DNA from 2 places in the Leifsonia sp. AK011 genome. Region 1 is predicted to be linked to the other one. Evidence: riboswitches for the same ligand, from Rfam matches in the RefSeq annotation. Region 1 holds a riboswitch; the other holds the start of a gene.
The links. Region 1 has a riboswitch for thiamine pyrophosphate ahead of HDC94_RS14640 (ECF transporter S component). Riboswitches for the same ligand answer to the same signal wherever they lie in the genome.
Positions count from the first base shown of each region.

Region 2: another riboswitch for thiamine pyrophosphate. It lies ahead of thiM (hydroxyethylthiazole kinase); the one in region 1 lies ahead of HDC94_RS14640 (ECF transporter S component).

Region 1 covers NZ_JACCCH010000001.1:2,344,261-2,350,266, forward strand. The annotation lists gene HDC94_RS11440 (energy-coupling factor transporter transmembrane protein EcfT) at 1-17, opposite strand, end outside; gene HDC94_RS11445 (ATP-binding cassette domain-containing protein) at 14-1,474, opposite strand; gene HDC94_RS14640 (ECF transporter S component) at 1,471-2,067, opposite strand; TPP riboswitch at 2,098-2,199, opposite strand; gene HDC94_RS11455 (LLM class F420-dependent oxidoreductase) at 2,226-3,152, shown strand; gene HDC94_RS11460 (emopamil-binding family protein) at 3,286-3,795, shown strand; gene HDC94_RS11465 (hypothetical protein) at 3,797-3,997, shown strand; gene HDC94_RS11470 (M23 family metallopeptidase) at 4,097-4,708, opposite strand; gene HDC94_RS11475 (glycosyltransferase family 2 protein) at 4,788-5,591, opposite strand; gene HDC94_RS11480 (hypothetical protein) at 5,632-5,916, opposite strand; gene HDC94_RS11485 (DUF3097 domain-containing protein) at 5,973-6,006, opposite strand, start outside.
Region 2 covers NZ_JACCCH010000001.1:1,762,402-1,768,407, reverse strand. The annotation lists gene HDC94_RS08635 (phosphoenolpyruvate carboxylase) at 1-227, shown strand, start outside; gene HDC94_RS08630 (carboxylesterase/lipase family protein) at 247-1,677, shown strand; gene HDC94_RS08625 (hypothetical protein) at 1,698-3,323, opposite strand; TPP riboswitch at 3,527-3,617, shown strand; gene thiM (hydroxyethylthiazole kinase) at 3,609-4,418, shown strand; gene thiE (thiamine phosphate synthase) at 4,415-5,059, shown strand; gene HDC94_RS08610 (bifunctional hydroxymethylpyrimidine kinase/phosphomethylpyrimidine kinase) at 5,056-6,006, shown strand, end outside.

The DNA of each region.
Region 1 (6,006 bases):
GGAGTGAGCATGGTCATGCGGCACCCGGCATCCGGAACTCCGAGTCGGCGAGGGCCTCGACGAGCTCGGTGTCATGCGTGATGGTGACGACTGCGCTGCCGGCGTCCGCGAGCTCAGCGAGAAGCGCGACGAGCTCCTCCCACGTGCGACTGTCCTGGCCGAAGGTGGGCTCGTCGAGGATGAGCACGCGCGGCCGGGTGGCCAGTGCCGTCGCAACCGACAGCCGACGTTTCTCGCCGCCCGAAAGCGTGAACGGATTGGCACCGAGCAGGCGATCGAGCCGAAGCCGGGACGCGAGTTCTGCGCAGACCTCCTCGAGTTCCGCCTCGCTCCGGCCGAGCACGCGAGGCCCGACGAGGAGTTCGTCCTTCACCGTTCGCGCGAGGAACTGGTGTTCCGGGTCCTGGAAGACGGTGCCGACGCGCGTGAGGAGATCGCGGGATTTCCAGCGGAAGGGGTTCGTTTCGGTGCCAGTGGCGAGAGGGGTGGCATCCACGGTGCCCGCGGCCGCCGGGATGAGCCCTCCGAGGGTGAGGCCGAGTGTCGACTTTCCCGCGCCGTTGGGTCCCGTGATGGCGAGCACGCGCCCTGAACTCACGGAGAGGTCGATGCTGCTGGCGACCACGCGCTGGGGCGCGCGGGCGACGGAGAGGTCGCGGGCCTCGATGACTGCGGTGGTGGCGCCGAGGGTGCGCGTCGGAGCGGCGGGCGGATGCCCCGGCACCCAGATCCCGGATGCCGCGAGCTCGGCACCGCGCTCACCGAGCACGGCATCCGGGCTCCCGTCGGCCAGCACGCTGCCCCTCGCTCCCAGCACGATGATCCGATCCACCAGATCGCGCCAGACCGAGACCCTGTGCTCCACGACGATGAGGGTCGACCCGGTGCTGGCGGCGACCCGAGCCACCGAGTCGCGTACCTGTTCGACGCCGTCCGGATCGAGATTCGCGGTCGGCTCATCGAAGAGCAGCAGCCCCGGCCGCATCGCGAGCACCCCCGCGAGAGCGAGGCGCTGCTTCTGTCCACCGGAGAGTTCGCTCGTGGGGTGGTCGAGTGGCAGGTCGAGCCCGACGGCCTCCAGCGACCCCGCAACTCGTCGCCACGTCTCATCCCGCGGGACCCCGAGGTTCTCGCAACCGAACGCGACATCATCGCCCACGCGCGCGAGCATGACCTGCGAATCGGGATCCTGCAGCACGAGGCCCACACGGCCGCGGGCGGCCCGGGGGTCGGCCCCGCCGACGAGCAGCTCGCCGGCCGACTCCCCCTCATCGTCGCCCCCGAGAACGCCCGCCAGGGCGTGGAGCAGGGTCGACTTGCCGGAGCCCGAGGCGCCGAGAAGCAGCACCCGCTCCCCTGGCTCCACCGTGAAGGTCACGTCGGAGAGGGCCCAGGCGAGCCTCGTGGCGTGTCGCCACCCCCATCCCCGCGCGACGACGGAGACGGGAGCGGCGGCACCAACGAGGGAGGTCACACGCGAACGGTGTTCTCGCGCCCCGACGCGAAACGGTCCAGCGCGCCCGTGCGCGCGAGTCCGCGAGCGAGGAGCCACGAGCCCAGCCCGGCGATCACCGCGCCGGAGAGCACGGCAGAGATCGCGTAGGTGACACCGAAAGCCGTGTCGGCACCGGGGTACCAGAGCACGAGATCGTTGAGGGCCATCGCGAGACCGGAGAGGGCACCCGCGAGGAGCGCGACGAACCAGCTCCAGTTGACGTAGCGGAAGGCGAGGAACACCAACTCGGCGCCGAGACCCTGCACGAGGCCCGCCTCGAGCGTGAGGAACGCCCACTGCGCACCGAGCAGAGCGGAAACGGTTGCCGCGATGATCTCGACGTAGATGGCGGCACCCGGTTTGCGGATGATCAGTCCACCGAGCACGCCGGCGAAGAGCCACACACCGTAGAGCAGGGCCTGCATGCCCGGGAGCGCGGCCTCGAGCGGCGCGGTTGCGGGCTGGTAGAACTGGTTCCAGACCCAGAAGACGAGACCGGCTGCGACGCCGATCGCGCTCGCGACGACGATATCGACGACCCGCCAGGTGAAACGGTTGGATGATGCGGACATAGTGATGTGCCTTTCGGATTCGAAACGGCACGGGTTTCAAGAGGGCCTCCCTGCGCTGGCATGATCCAGATCAGGTTCGACGGTCGAAGCTTGGAGAAGCTTCCTCTCAGCCCGGCTCACCGGACTCCCGTGTACGCCGACAAGCATAGGCTCGAATCATGGACTTCCGCATCTTCACCGAACCGCAGTACGGCGCCACCTACGACGACCAGCTCGGACTCGCCCTCGCCGCCGAACGGCTCGGGTTCAACGCCTACTTCCGGTCCGATCACTACTCGACGATGAGTTCGCAGTCGAACGGGCTACCCGGGCCGACCGACTCGTGGGTGACGCTGGCCGGGCTGGCGCGCGAGACCAGCACGATCCGGTTGGGGACGCTCGTGTCATCCGCCACCTTCCGCCTGCCGGGGATTCTCGCCATCCAGGTCGCGCAGGTTGACGCGATGTCGGGTGGACGTATCGACTTTGGGCTCGGGACCGGATGGTTCGAGGCCGAGCACCGGCAGTACGGGATCCCCTTCCCGGAGAAGCGCTTCGGGCCGTTCGAGGAGCAGCTCGAGATCATCACCGGGCTCTGGAACACGCCCATCGGGGAGCGATTCAGCTACGACGGCAGCCACTACCAGCTCGTCGACTCCCCCGCGCTGCCGAAGCCGGCACAGGCCCACGTGCCCATCATCATCGGTGGCGCCGGTGCCTCGAAGACGCCGGCGCTCGCTGCTCGCTTCGCGGACGAGTTCAACTCGTGGCGAGCCGAGCTGGAGCTGACTGCCGAACGTATCGCACGCGTGCGGGCGGCATGCGAGGCGATCGGCCGTGACCCGGGCGAACTCGTGTTCTCGATCGCCGGCACTACAGCCGTGGGTGGCTCTGCCGCGGACCTCACCCGCCGGGCGGATGCCACGGGCCAGCCTCTCGAGGCGCTGCGCTCCTCCGGCTTCGCGGGCACCGCCTCCGAGGTTGTCGATGTGCTGGGCGCACTGCAGGAGCTCGGCGTCTCGCGCATCTACTTCCAGGTGCTGGACTTCGCGGACCACGACCAGCTCGACTACCTCGCCCGCGAGATCGCGCCCCAGCTCGGGTGACCCCGCTGGGGTTCTACTGGACGTCGCTCAGCGTCGCTTCACGCGCTGAGGTTTGCGTGCGGCGCTGGTGTGCCAACACGCGCGCCCTCGTCATACCTCAGCGCGTGGCATCCGCGGGGCTACTCTGGTGCCCGTGACGGATGCAACGCTGCCCAACCTGCCCCTCCGCAAGCGCCCCATCGACATCGTGTTCGCCGTGTTCTTCACGCTGTTCATCGTGACGTCGTGCATCGCGGACATGCTGCCGACGCTGGGCATCGATTTCAGCCAGCCGACCGGCAACTTCCTCGTCGACTCCAACTACTGGTACGCGCACGACGCCGACCCGCTGTTCATGCATCCGCCCGTCTGGATGCGCATCGTCACCGGTCTCAGCGCGTTCGTGTACATGCTCTTCTACCTGGTGCTCGTGCCGGCCCTGATCAGGGGATGGAACTGGATCCAACTGCCGGCAGTGATCTACGCGACCATGATCGCGTCGATCACGGGCATCATCGTGTTCGGGGTGGAGTTCTTCGGCGAGCCGGAGTTCCAGACCGGCAACCCGGCGAAGTTCCTGGCGTTCAACCTGCCGTATGTGCTCGTGCCCCTTCTGCTCCTCGTGCGCATGCGCAAGCCACTCCCCTTCACGAGAAGGTTCTGATGTGTCCTGGACGCCACTAGACACGACGGTCGTCATACTTGCCGCAGTCCTGGCCGTTCTCGGCGCGTCAATGACGTTCTCCGCACCCTGGGCTTCGGGAGGCCGCGTCTGGGTGAAGGGGGTTGGGGCTCTCATTGCCGTGATGGCTGTGATCGCCATCCTCCTCGTGGTGATCAACGCGATGATCCCTCCGATCACCTGAGCTCGGGCATCGACCCACGCCGCACGCCGAGTGTTCCGATTTGGCTGTCATTTGGGCTGATTTGGCAGCCATATCGGAACACTCGGAGCGGAGAGTCGCCTAGGGAAGCCAGGGCATGGGGTCGACGCGCGTTCCGTCCACCCACACCTCGAAGTGGCAGTGGGCGACGGATGCATTGCCGCTGGCCCCCACGAGCCCGATGCCCTCGCCCGCCGCCACGACCTGGCCGACGGCTACCGTCGGAGATCCCTCGATGAGGTGGGAGTAAAGGGTCGCAATGCCGCCACCGTGGTCGATCTTGATGTACTGGCCCCAGCTACCGCCGAGTTCCACCTCGACGACCACTCCAGCAGCGGAGGCTACCAGCGGCGTTCCGTTCGAGCACATGATGTCGATGCCGTTGTGCATGCCCTCGCCACGAGGGCCGAAGCCGTCATTGACCTGGGCGGAACACGGCCACGTGGAGAGCAGCCCGGTGATCGGGGTCACAGACACGACCACCGGTTCGATGGGCTTCGGCATCTCGACGGTGTAGCCATCACGGCCGAGCGGGGCAACGTCGTACTGGGGCGACGTCACCCTCTGCGGAGGCCCCGCGAGAGCGCTCGCGAGCTGGGGTTCGACCACTTCCTGCTCCACGAGCGCTATCGCCGGCAGGCTCATCGTCGCGCCGAGGGCAGCGACGGAGACAAAGGCGAGAGAACGGAGCATCCCCTCCAGTCTGCCCCCAATTGGGCCAGGAGTCGAAGCCTCACCGGACACTCACTGGTGCGGCAGCGTTGCAGAAGCCCTAACGCTGCAGCTGGGTGACCTCGCGCATGACCTTCAACGCGGGGTACGCGGAGAGGAAGATCGCCATCGGAGCACGCAGGGTGAGCGATCGAACCTTGTGCCTGTCGTAGGTGCGCTCGAAGCGCATCACGTAGCTGTAGAACTCGCGGGGCGAGTCATCCAGACGCCGGGCGGACATGCCCGTCACCATGTCCGACGAGTAGGCGATCCGCACGTCGTGGGCGTGGAGGTGCAGGCTCAGGTCGATGTCCTCGTGGAGCTCGTCGTCGGGATCGAGGCACGCCTCATCCCGAATGAGCTCCCAGGCGGACCGCCGCAGCGCCATGTTGCTGCCGAAGAGCAGGTGCGATTCCTTCGTCACACGCACCAAGGCGCGGCGCAGGGCGTCGTCGGCCTTGTGGCCGAATCGGCGCAGCGGCATGTCGTAGTAGATGACGGGGCCGGTGGATGCCCCGACCTCAGGATCCTCGAAGACCATGGTCACGGCCTCAACCCACGTGGGCTCCAGCACCGAGTCGGCATCGATGCGACCGATGACGTCCCCCGTCGCGTGGTCGAGTCCGAAATTGCGGGTGGGGATGAGTCCCTGCAGGGCGTCCTGCTTGAGGTAGACGATGGGTGCGTCGGGGTAGGTGATCTGGAGCGCGTGCACGACGGCAGCTGTGCCATCCGTCGACTTGTTGTCGACAACGATGATCTCGTGCGCGGGAACCGTCTGGTGCAGTGCAGCCACGACGCTCGCTTTGATCGTGTCCTCTTCGTTGTAGGCGGGGATGACGATCGACACGCTGGGCAGGGCCATAGCGCCCACGGTACACGGCGCGTGTGGCGAGGATCGAGGTCTAGCGGCGCGATTCGCGCTGTGTCGTGCGGCGGGTAGCGCACACGAGGAGGGCGGATCCCACAAGCAATGCACCGCCGGTAGCGCCGACGATGATCTCAACGTGGCCGAGCACACTGCCGGTTTCGGCCAGCTGCGGAGAAGTTGTCGATTCGGTCGCACACACACCGTAGTCGCCCTGCGGGTTCACCAGGCAGCCGCCCGAGGATGCCGCGATCGCCGGGCTGGAAGCACCGAGCGCGAGCCCCACGGCGAGAGCGCCGGCCGCTAACCATCTCTTCGCCATACCGCCACCCCCTTCACCACGTTCGCGCGGGCCGAAGCACCGTTCGATGCCACGAACTATAACAGCGATGGGTCGTCCACGGGGGCTGTC
Region 2 (6,006 bases), 580 kb from region 1:
GGGTGATCCGGCTCACTGGCGGCGACGAACTGCTCGCCAACAAGCCGGTCCTGCAGCGGGCCGTCAAGATGCGGAGCCCCTACGTCGATGCGCTGTCGCTGCTTCAGCTACGCGCTCTGCGCGAGCTGCGCGCTACGCCCCAGAACGCCGAGCCCGATCCCGAGCTGCAGCGCCTCCTGCTGCTCTCGGTGAGCGGGGTTGCGGCTGGGCTGCAGAACACCGGGTAGAAGGTCTGGGAGGACCACCGTGAGTACCGAGAAATCGCCAACGCTGCGCCTCTCCTCGGGAGTCGTGCGTGGAATCGCGGAGAACGGGGTCCTGCGATTTTTGGGGATTCCTTATGGTGAGCCGCCGGTGGGAGATCTTCGGTTCGCCAATCCCGTTCCCGCACAAGCGTGGAGTGGCGTGCGAGACGCTACCGAGTTCGGTCCCACCGCGCCTCAGAGCCAGTACCCACACCCGATGTCCGACTTGCTTCGCACCGTCGCGATCGCAGGCGAGGGCATCCTGACGGTAAATGTCTGGACCCCCGAGAACGCTGCTTCTGCACCCATCGTCGTGTGGGTCCATGGTGGAGCGTTCGAGCGCGGCACCTCGGCACTTCCCGGCTACGACGGCAGCACGTTCGCTCGCGACGGCGTGGTCTTCGTCTCCCTCAACTATCGCCTCGGCGCGGAGGGCTTCTCCGTCCTCGACGGCGCACCACTCAACCTCGGCTTGCGGGATGCCGCGCTCGCACTCGAATGGGTGCACCGTGAGGCGCCCGCCTTCGGGGGCGACCCGTCGCGCATCACGCTCATGGGCGAGTCGGCTGGCGGCGCGATCGTGGCATCGCTGCTGTCGCGCCCGGACAGCCTGGCGCTCGTCTCGGGAGCAATCATCCAGTCCGGCCCTCTCGACGCACCTGACACCGACCATGCGGGGCGTGTGACCCGGGCACTGGCCAAGCACTTCGGCATCGCGCCGACCAGAGAGGCGTTCCTTGAGGTCAGCCCCAGTGAACTTGTGAAGGCGCGCACCCTCATGGCGGCGAACTCGTCACCGCTCGCGGGAGCACCCAGCCACTCGGTCGCCGTCGACTCCGACTCTCTGCCTCTCTCGCCGCGTTTCGCGCTCCGCGATGTGGCGGTGCCGGTTCTCATCGGCACCAACACCGACGAGTACCGCCTGTGGCTGAGCCCCGACACGATCGCCTCCATCGGACCCGTGAAGGGGTTCATCGCCAGCCTGGTCGCACGGATGCCGCGGCGAGCCCTGCGGGAGGTGCGGGCCGCACTCCCCCACTCTTCGCCCGGCGAAGTACTCGGACAGGTGCTGACCGACCGCATCCTGCGCGCCCCAGCGACGGACGTCGCGAACAGCCGCGCTGCACCGACCTACCTCTACGAATTCGCGTGGCGAAGCCCAGTCCGCGACCTTCGGGCCGCCCACGCGGTGGAGATGGCCTTCACGTTCGACGGAGTCGACTCTGCTGACGCTCTTGCCCTCTCCGGGCCGGGTGCACCGCAGCAGCTCGCCACCGAGATGCACGACGGTTGGGTACGGTTCATCACAACGGGTGATCCGGGTTGGCCTGCGTTCGACAGCGTGAGACTCACCCGCGTGTACGACACCGAGTCGCGAACGCTCCCGCAGCGTCGCGCAGGAGTGGTTGACGCGCTTCTCACTGGAGTCTGACCGCTAGGGCACCGCTCACGTCAGACGCGATGCTTGTCTGCCAACCTCGCGCGGCGACGGAGAACGGCGAGGAGCACTGCTCCCGCCAGTACGAGCAGTGCCGCGGCGGGCGCCATCGGCGCGACTTCCTGGCCGGTGGCGGCAAGCGCCGGCGCGCTGTCGCCACCACAGCCGCCGGTTGGTGGCGTGCCCTGGATCTCACCCCACGCCCTACCGCTCACGGCCTGCCCGTCGATCGTTCCGGTGTAGGAGAACAGTCCCTCGTACACCGCGCGCCCGAGTACGTCGATCTCCTGGAACGGGTGGTCGACCGCGCTGAAGACAACGTCCACGGCGGGTCTGCCCTCGCCCGCCGCGAGCGTGACGTGATCAGCGAGCGTGTAGACGTAGCAGCTCTGGGGAGAGGTCCACTCGCTCCCCGGGACCGCCTCGACCTCGATCGCAGATTGCGACCAGTTTGCGGTCGGGACGAGGGTGCCGTTCACGTTCTGCGTGGAGCCCTCGCCAGCGAGCATGGCGTAGTAGAGGTCTCCGACGTCGGCCTGGCTCGTCTTCGCGACCAGGAGGCCCTGCCCCGTCTCGGGCATCATCATGGAGAACTCGGTCCACTGGTACCCGTTGCGCACAATGTAGTTGGCGGTCTCGTTGTAGGTCTCGGTGAGGTTATCGAACCACAGCGTCCCAGAGGTGCCACCGACGGATAACCCGCCTCGAGTGATCGACCACTCGTCCACGTGCAGAACGGGCATCGAGTAGTACTGCGACCCCTGCCCTGTCATCGGGTCGTTAGTGGCCGCGAGGTAGGCGCCGATGTCGCCGCCGTAATCGTTCGTGATGGGGCCGCGCTGATCATCCGTCGGGATGCCACCAACTGGCGTGCCATCGAACATCCAGAGCGGAAAGAAATCGTTCGGCCCGTAGCCCCATTGGACGATTCCGGTGGGATCCGTCACCAGTGCCTCAAACGTTGTGGGCTCGGTCACGCCGCTGCCCGCGTACCCCGTCGTGAGGGCAGCGGTGAGCAGGTAGCTTGTCCCGACCGCGCCGGGCGCACCGGTGATGGCTGTCATGGAGATCCACTCCACCTCGCTGCCGGTGGTTCCGAGCACATCGATACTCCACGGCTCGTAGTCGATGGATATGTCGGCAGTGGCCGTGGTGGGTGGCAGGTCCGGCAGCGCGAGACCGTCGACGCCGCCGATGATCGGGCCGGCGTTCTCGCCGAGTCGGTTGAAGATGAATCCGGCCTCCTCAACCGTGATTGGTATCGGGAGGCTCGGGTCGAGCCACGACAGCGGATTGCCCTGCGACATCATCGCGACTGAGTTCGTGCTGCCGTCGCTGCCGACGAGCTCGCCGAAGAATTCGAAGGACTGCGAGTCGTACTGAGGCAGACCGGTGGACAGATAGGCGCGAAAGCCCGTGCAGTCCACGCCCTGCGCGAGTGGGATCGCCGAGTACTGTGCGATGTCACCGAAGTCGGTCGCCGGGATGCCCGGATCAACGCTGCTCGAGACGCACGCGGGCGGAACCGCCAAGGCGGAAGCCTCGCGGCCGTGAGCGGCGGTCGCAGTACCGTCACCGCCGACGGCCGCGACGACCACTGTGCCGAACAGGACTGTGGACACAGCGGCGCGCAAGAGCATGGGAGCATGCTATCGGGCATGGACTCATCGGCTCCATCGCGACCACGCGAAGACATATCGGGTTGCTCAGTTCGCTGACAGGATGAGGCGAATATCGCCCTCGGGGGCCCATCCGACGATGTGCTGTCGCTTCTGCAACTGCGCGGCCCGCGAGAGTTGTGGGCGTCTGTCCGGTCGAGGATGCCGGCTCCGGTAGTGTCGATGCCAGTGACACGGGGTGCCCATCGGGCTGAGATCACACCCGTCGAACCTGATCTAGTTCGTACTAGCGAAGGGATGTCGCACATGTTGCGCACGCCATTAACCCTGCTCACCGCAAGCTCAACTGCCCTCGGGGAGGTGAGAGCGGCTGGGCCCCTTGTGCAGTGCCTCACCAATGTCGTGACGGTCAACTTTGTCGCCAACACACTCCTCGCGCTCGGTGCTTCCCCCGCGATGGTCGACATCCCCGGGGAGGCCGGGCCCATGGTCGGCGCTGCATCCGCCGTGCTCATCAACCTGGGCACGCCAGCGGCCGGGCAGCGCGACGCCATGATCGAGGCTGCTGAGGCGTGCGCCCAGCTGGGGCGCCCGTGGGTGCTCGACCCTGTCGCCGTCGGCGCCCTGCCGGTGCGCACCGAACTCGCAGACGCTCTTCTCGCCTTGCGCCCCACGGTGATCAGGGGCAACGCGTCGGAGATTCGCGCCCTCGCCGGCGCTAGCGCTGGCGGGCGCGGTGTCGACTCCTCCGACGGTGTCGACGAGTCCCTCGAGGATGCCCGTTCGCTTGCTCTCTCAACAGGCGGCGTCGTTGCGGTCTCCGGGCCCGTCGACCTCGTGACCGACGGGCACGCCGTGGTGAGAATCGCGAACGGAAGCCCGCTGCTGACTCGCGTCACGGGAGGGGGGTGCGCGCTCGGAGGTGTCGTCGCTGCGTTCGTCGGCTCCCACGACGACACCCTCGAGGCCGTCGTTTCCGCGTGCACGGCGTACGCGGTTGCCGCCGAGCACGCGGCGGCCGCAGCTCACGGGCCCGGCAGTTTCTCGGTCGCGTTTCTCGACGCCCTCGCGAACCTGTCCGGCAACGACGTGCTCACGTCGGGCAACCTCTCGTGAACCTCTCCCTCTACCTTGTGACCGACACGGATGCCGCGGCGCGAGCCGGACGTACCGTGCTCGAAACGGTTGCCCTCGCCGTTGACGGAGGGGTCACCGCGGTGCAGGTGCGCGACAAACGCGCGGATGCCCGGAGCCTGCTCGCCCTCGTCACCGCCGTGGGCCGCACCGTACCCCCAGGGGTGAGCGTCATCGTCAATGATCGGGTTGATGTGTACTTGGCCGCGAAGCGCGAGAGTTCCCAGGTTGCGGGAGTACACCTCGGGCAGAGCGACCTTCCGGCAGAGCGCGTGCGGGAAATCGTGGGCCCGCACGCCGTGATCGGGGTGACCGCGTCATCCGATGAGCAGATTCGTGCGGCCGCGGTATCGCGTGGCCGCGTTGACTACGTGGGCCTCGGCGTCGTGCGCGAGACGTCGACCAAGACCGACGCGCCACCCGCCCTCGGCGTCGACGGCATCGTGAGGCGAGCCTCGCGCTGCCCCCTGCCCGCCGTGGCCATTGGCGGAATCGTCCTCGACGATGTGGCCGCACTGCGCGCAGGAGGGCTCGCTGGAGTCGCCGTGGCGTCAGCGATCGGTGGCGCGCGCGACCCGGAAGCGGCCGCGCGGGACTTCGCACGGGCGTGGGGTGCGGCATGATTCCCCGCGTGCTGAGCATCGCGGGCACCGATCCGACCGGGGGTGCTGGCATCCACGCCGATCTCAAGAGCATCGCCGCGAACGGCGGCTATGGCATGGCCGTGGTCACCGCGCTCGTCGCACAGAACACGCGAGGAGTGCGAAGCATCCACGTGCCACCTGTGGATTTTCTTGCCGAGCAGTTGCGAACTGTGAGCGACGACGTCGAGATCGACGCCGTGAAGATCGGGATGCTCTTCGACGAGAACATCATCGCAACGGTTCGCGCGTGGCTTGCCCGCACTGCGCCGCCCGTTGTCGTGCTCGACCCTGTGATGGTGGCCACGAGTGGTGACAGGCTCCTCTCGTCACGCGCCGAGGACGCCGTGAGGTACCTCCTCACCGACGTCGACCTCGTCACTCCCAACCGACGCGAACTCGCCGTGCTCGTGGGCACCCGCGACGCCTCGACCTGGGATGAAGCCCTGGAGCAGGCGCAGGTACTGGCCAGCGAGTACGGAGTCTCCGTTCTGGCCAAGGGGGGTCACTTCGAGACCCCGATCACCATGGATGCCTACATCGATGGCGCAACGGGCACAGTGACCGAGTTCAGCGCGACTCGGGTAGCCACGAAGAACACCCACGGCACGGGATGTTCGCTCTCCTCCGCCGTCGCAACTCTCCGTGTGCGACACGGAGCATGGGAGCCCGCGATCGACGAGGCGAAGACCTGGCTCACCGACAGCCTGAGCGCAGCCGACGACCTCCAGGTCGGGCAGGGCAATGGACCGATCTCCCATTTCGCGGCACTGTGGCGGCAGTCCGCTCCTCCGCTCCCTGCGAGCCGCGTGGCCGAGGAATGGTGGACGGATATCGCCCCGATCCGGGAGTCGACAGACGCCCTGCCCTTTGTTCGTGGCCTGGTGGACGGCAGCCTCGAGCGAGGTGACTTCACCTGGTACCTCCAA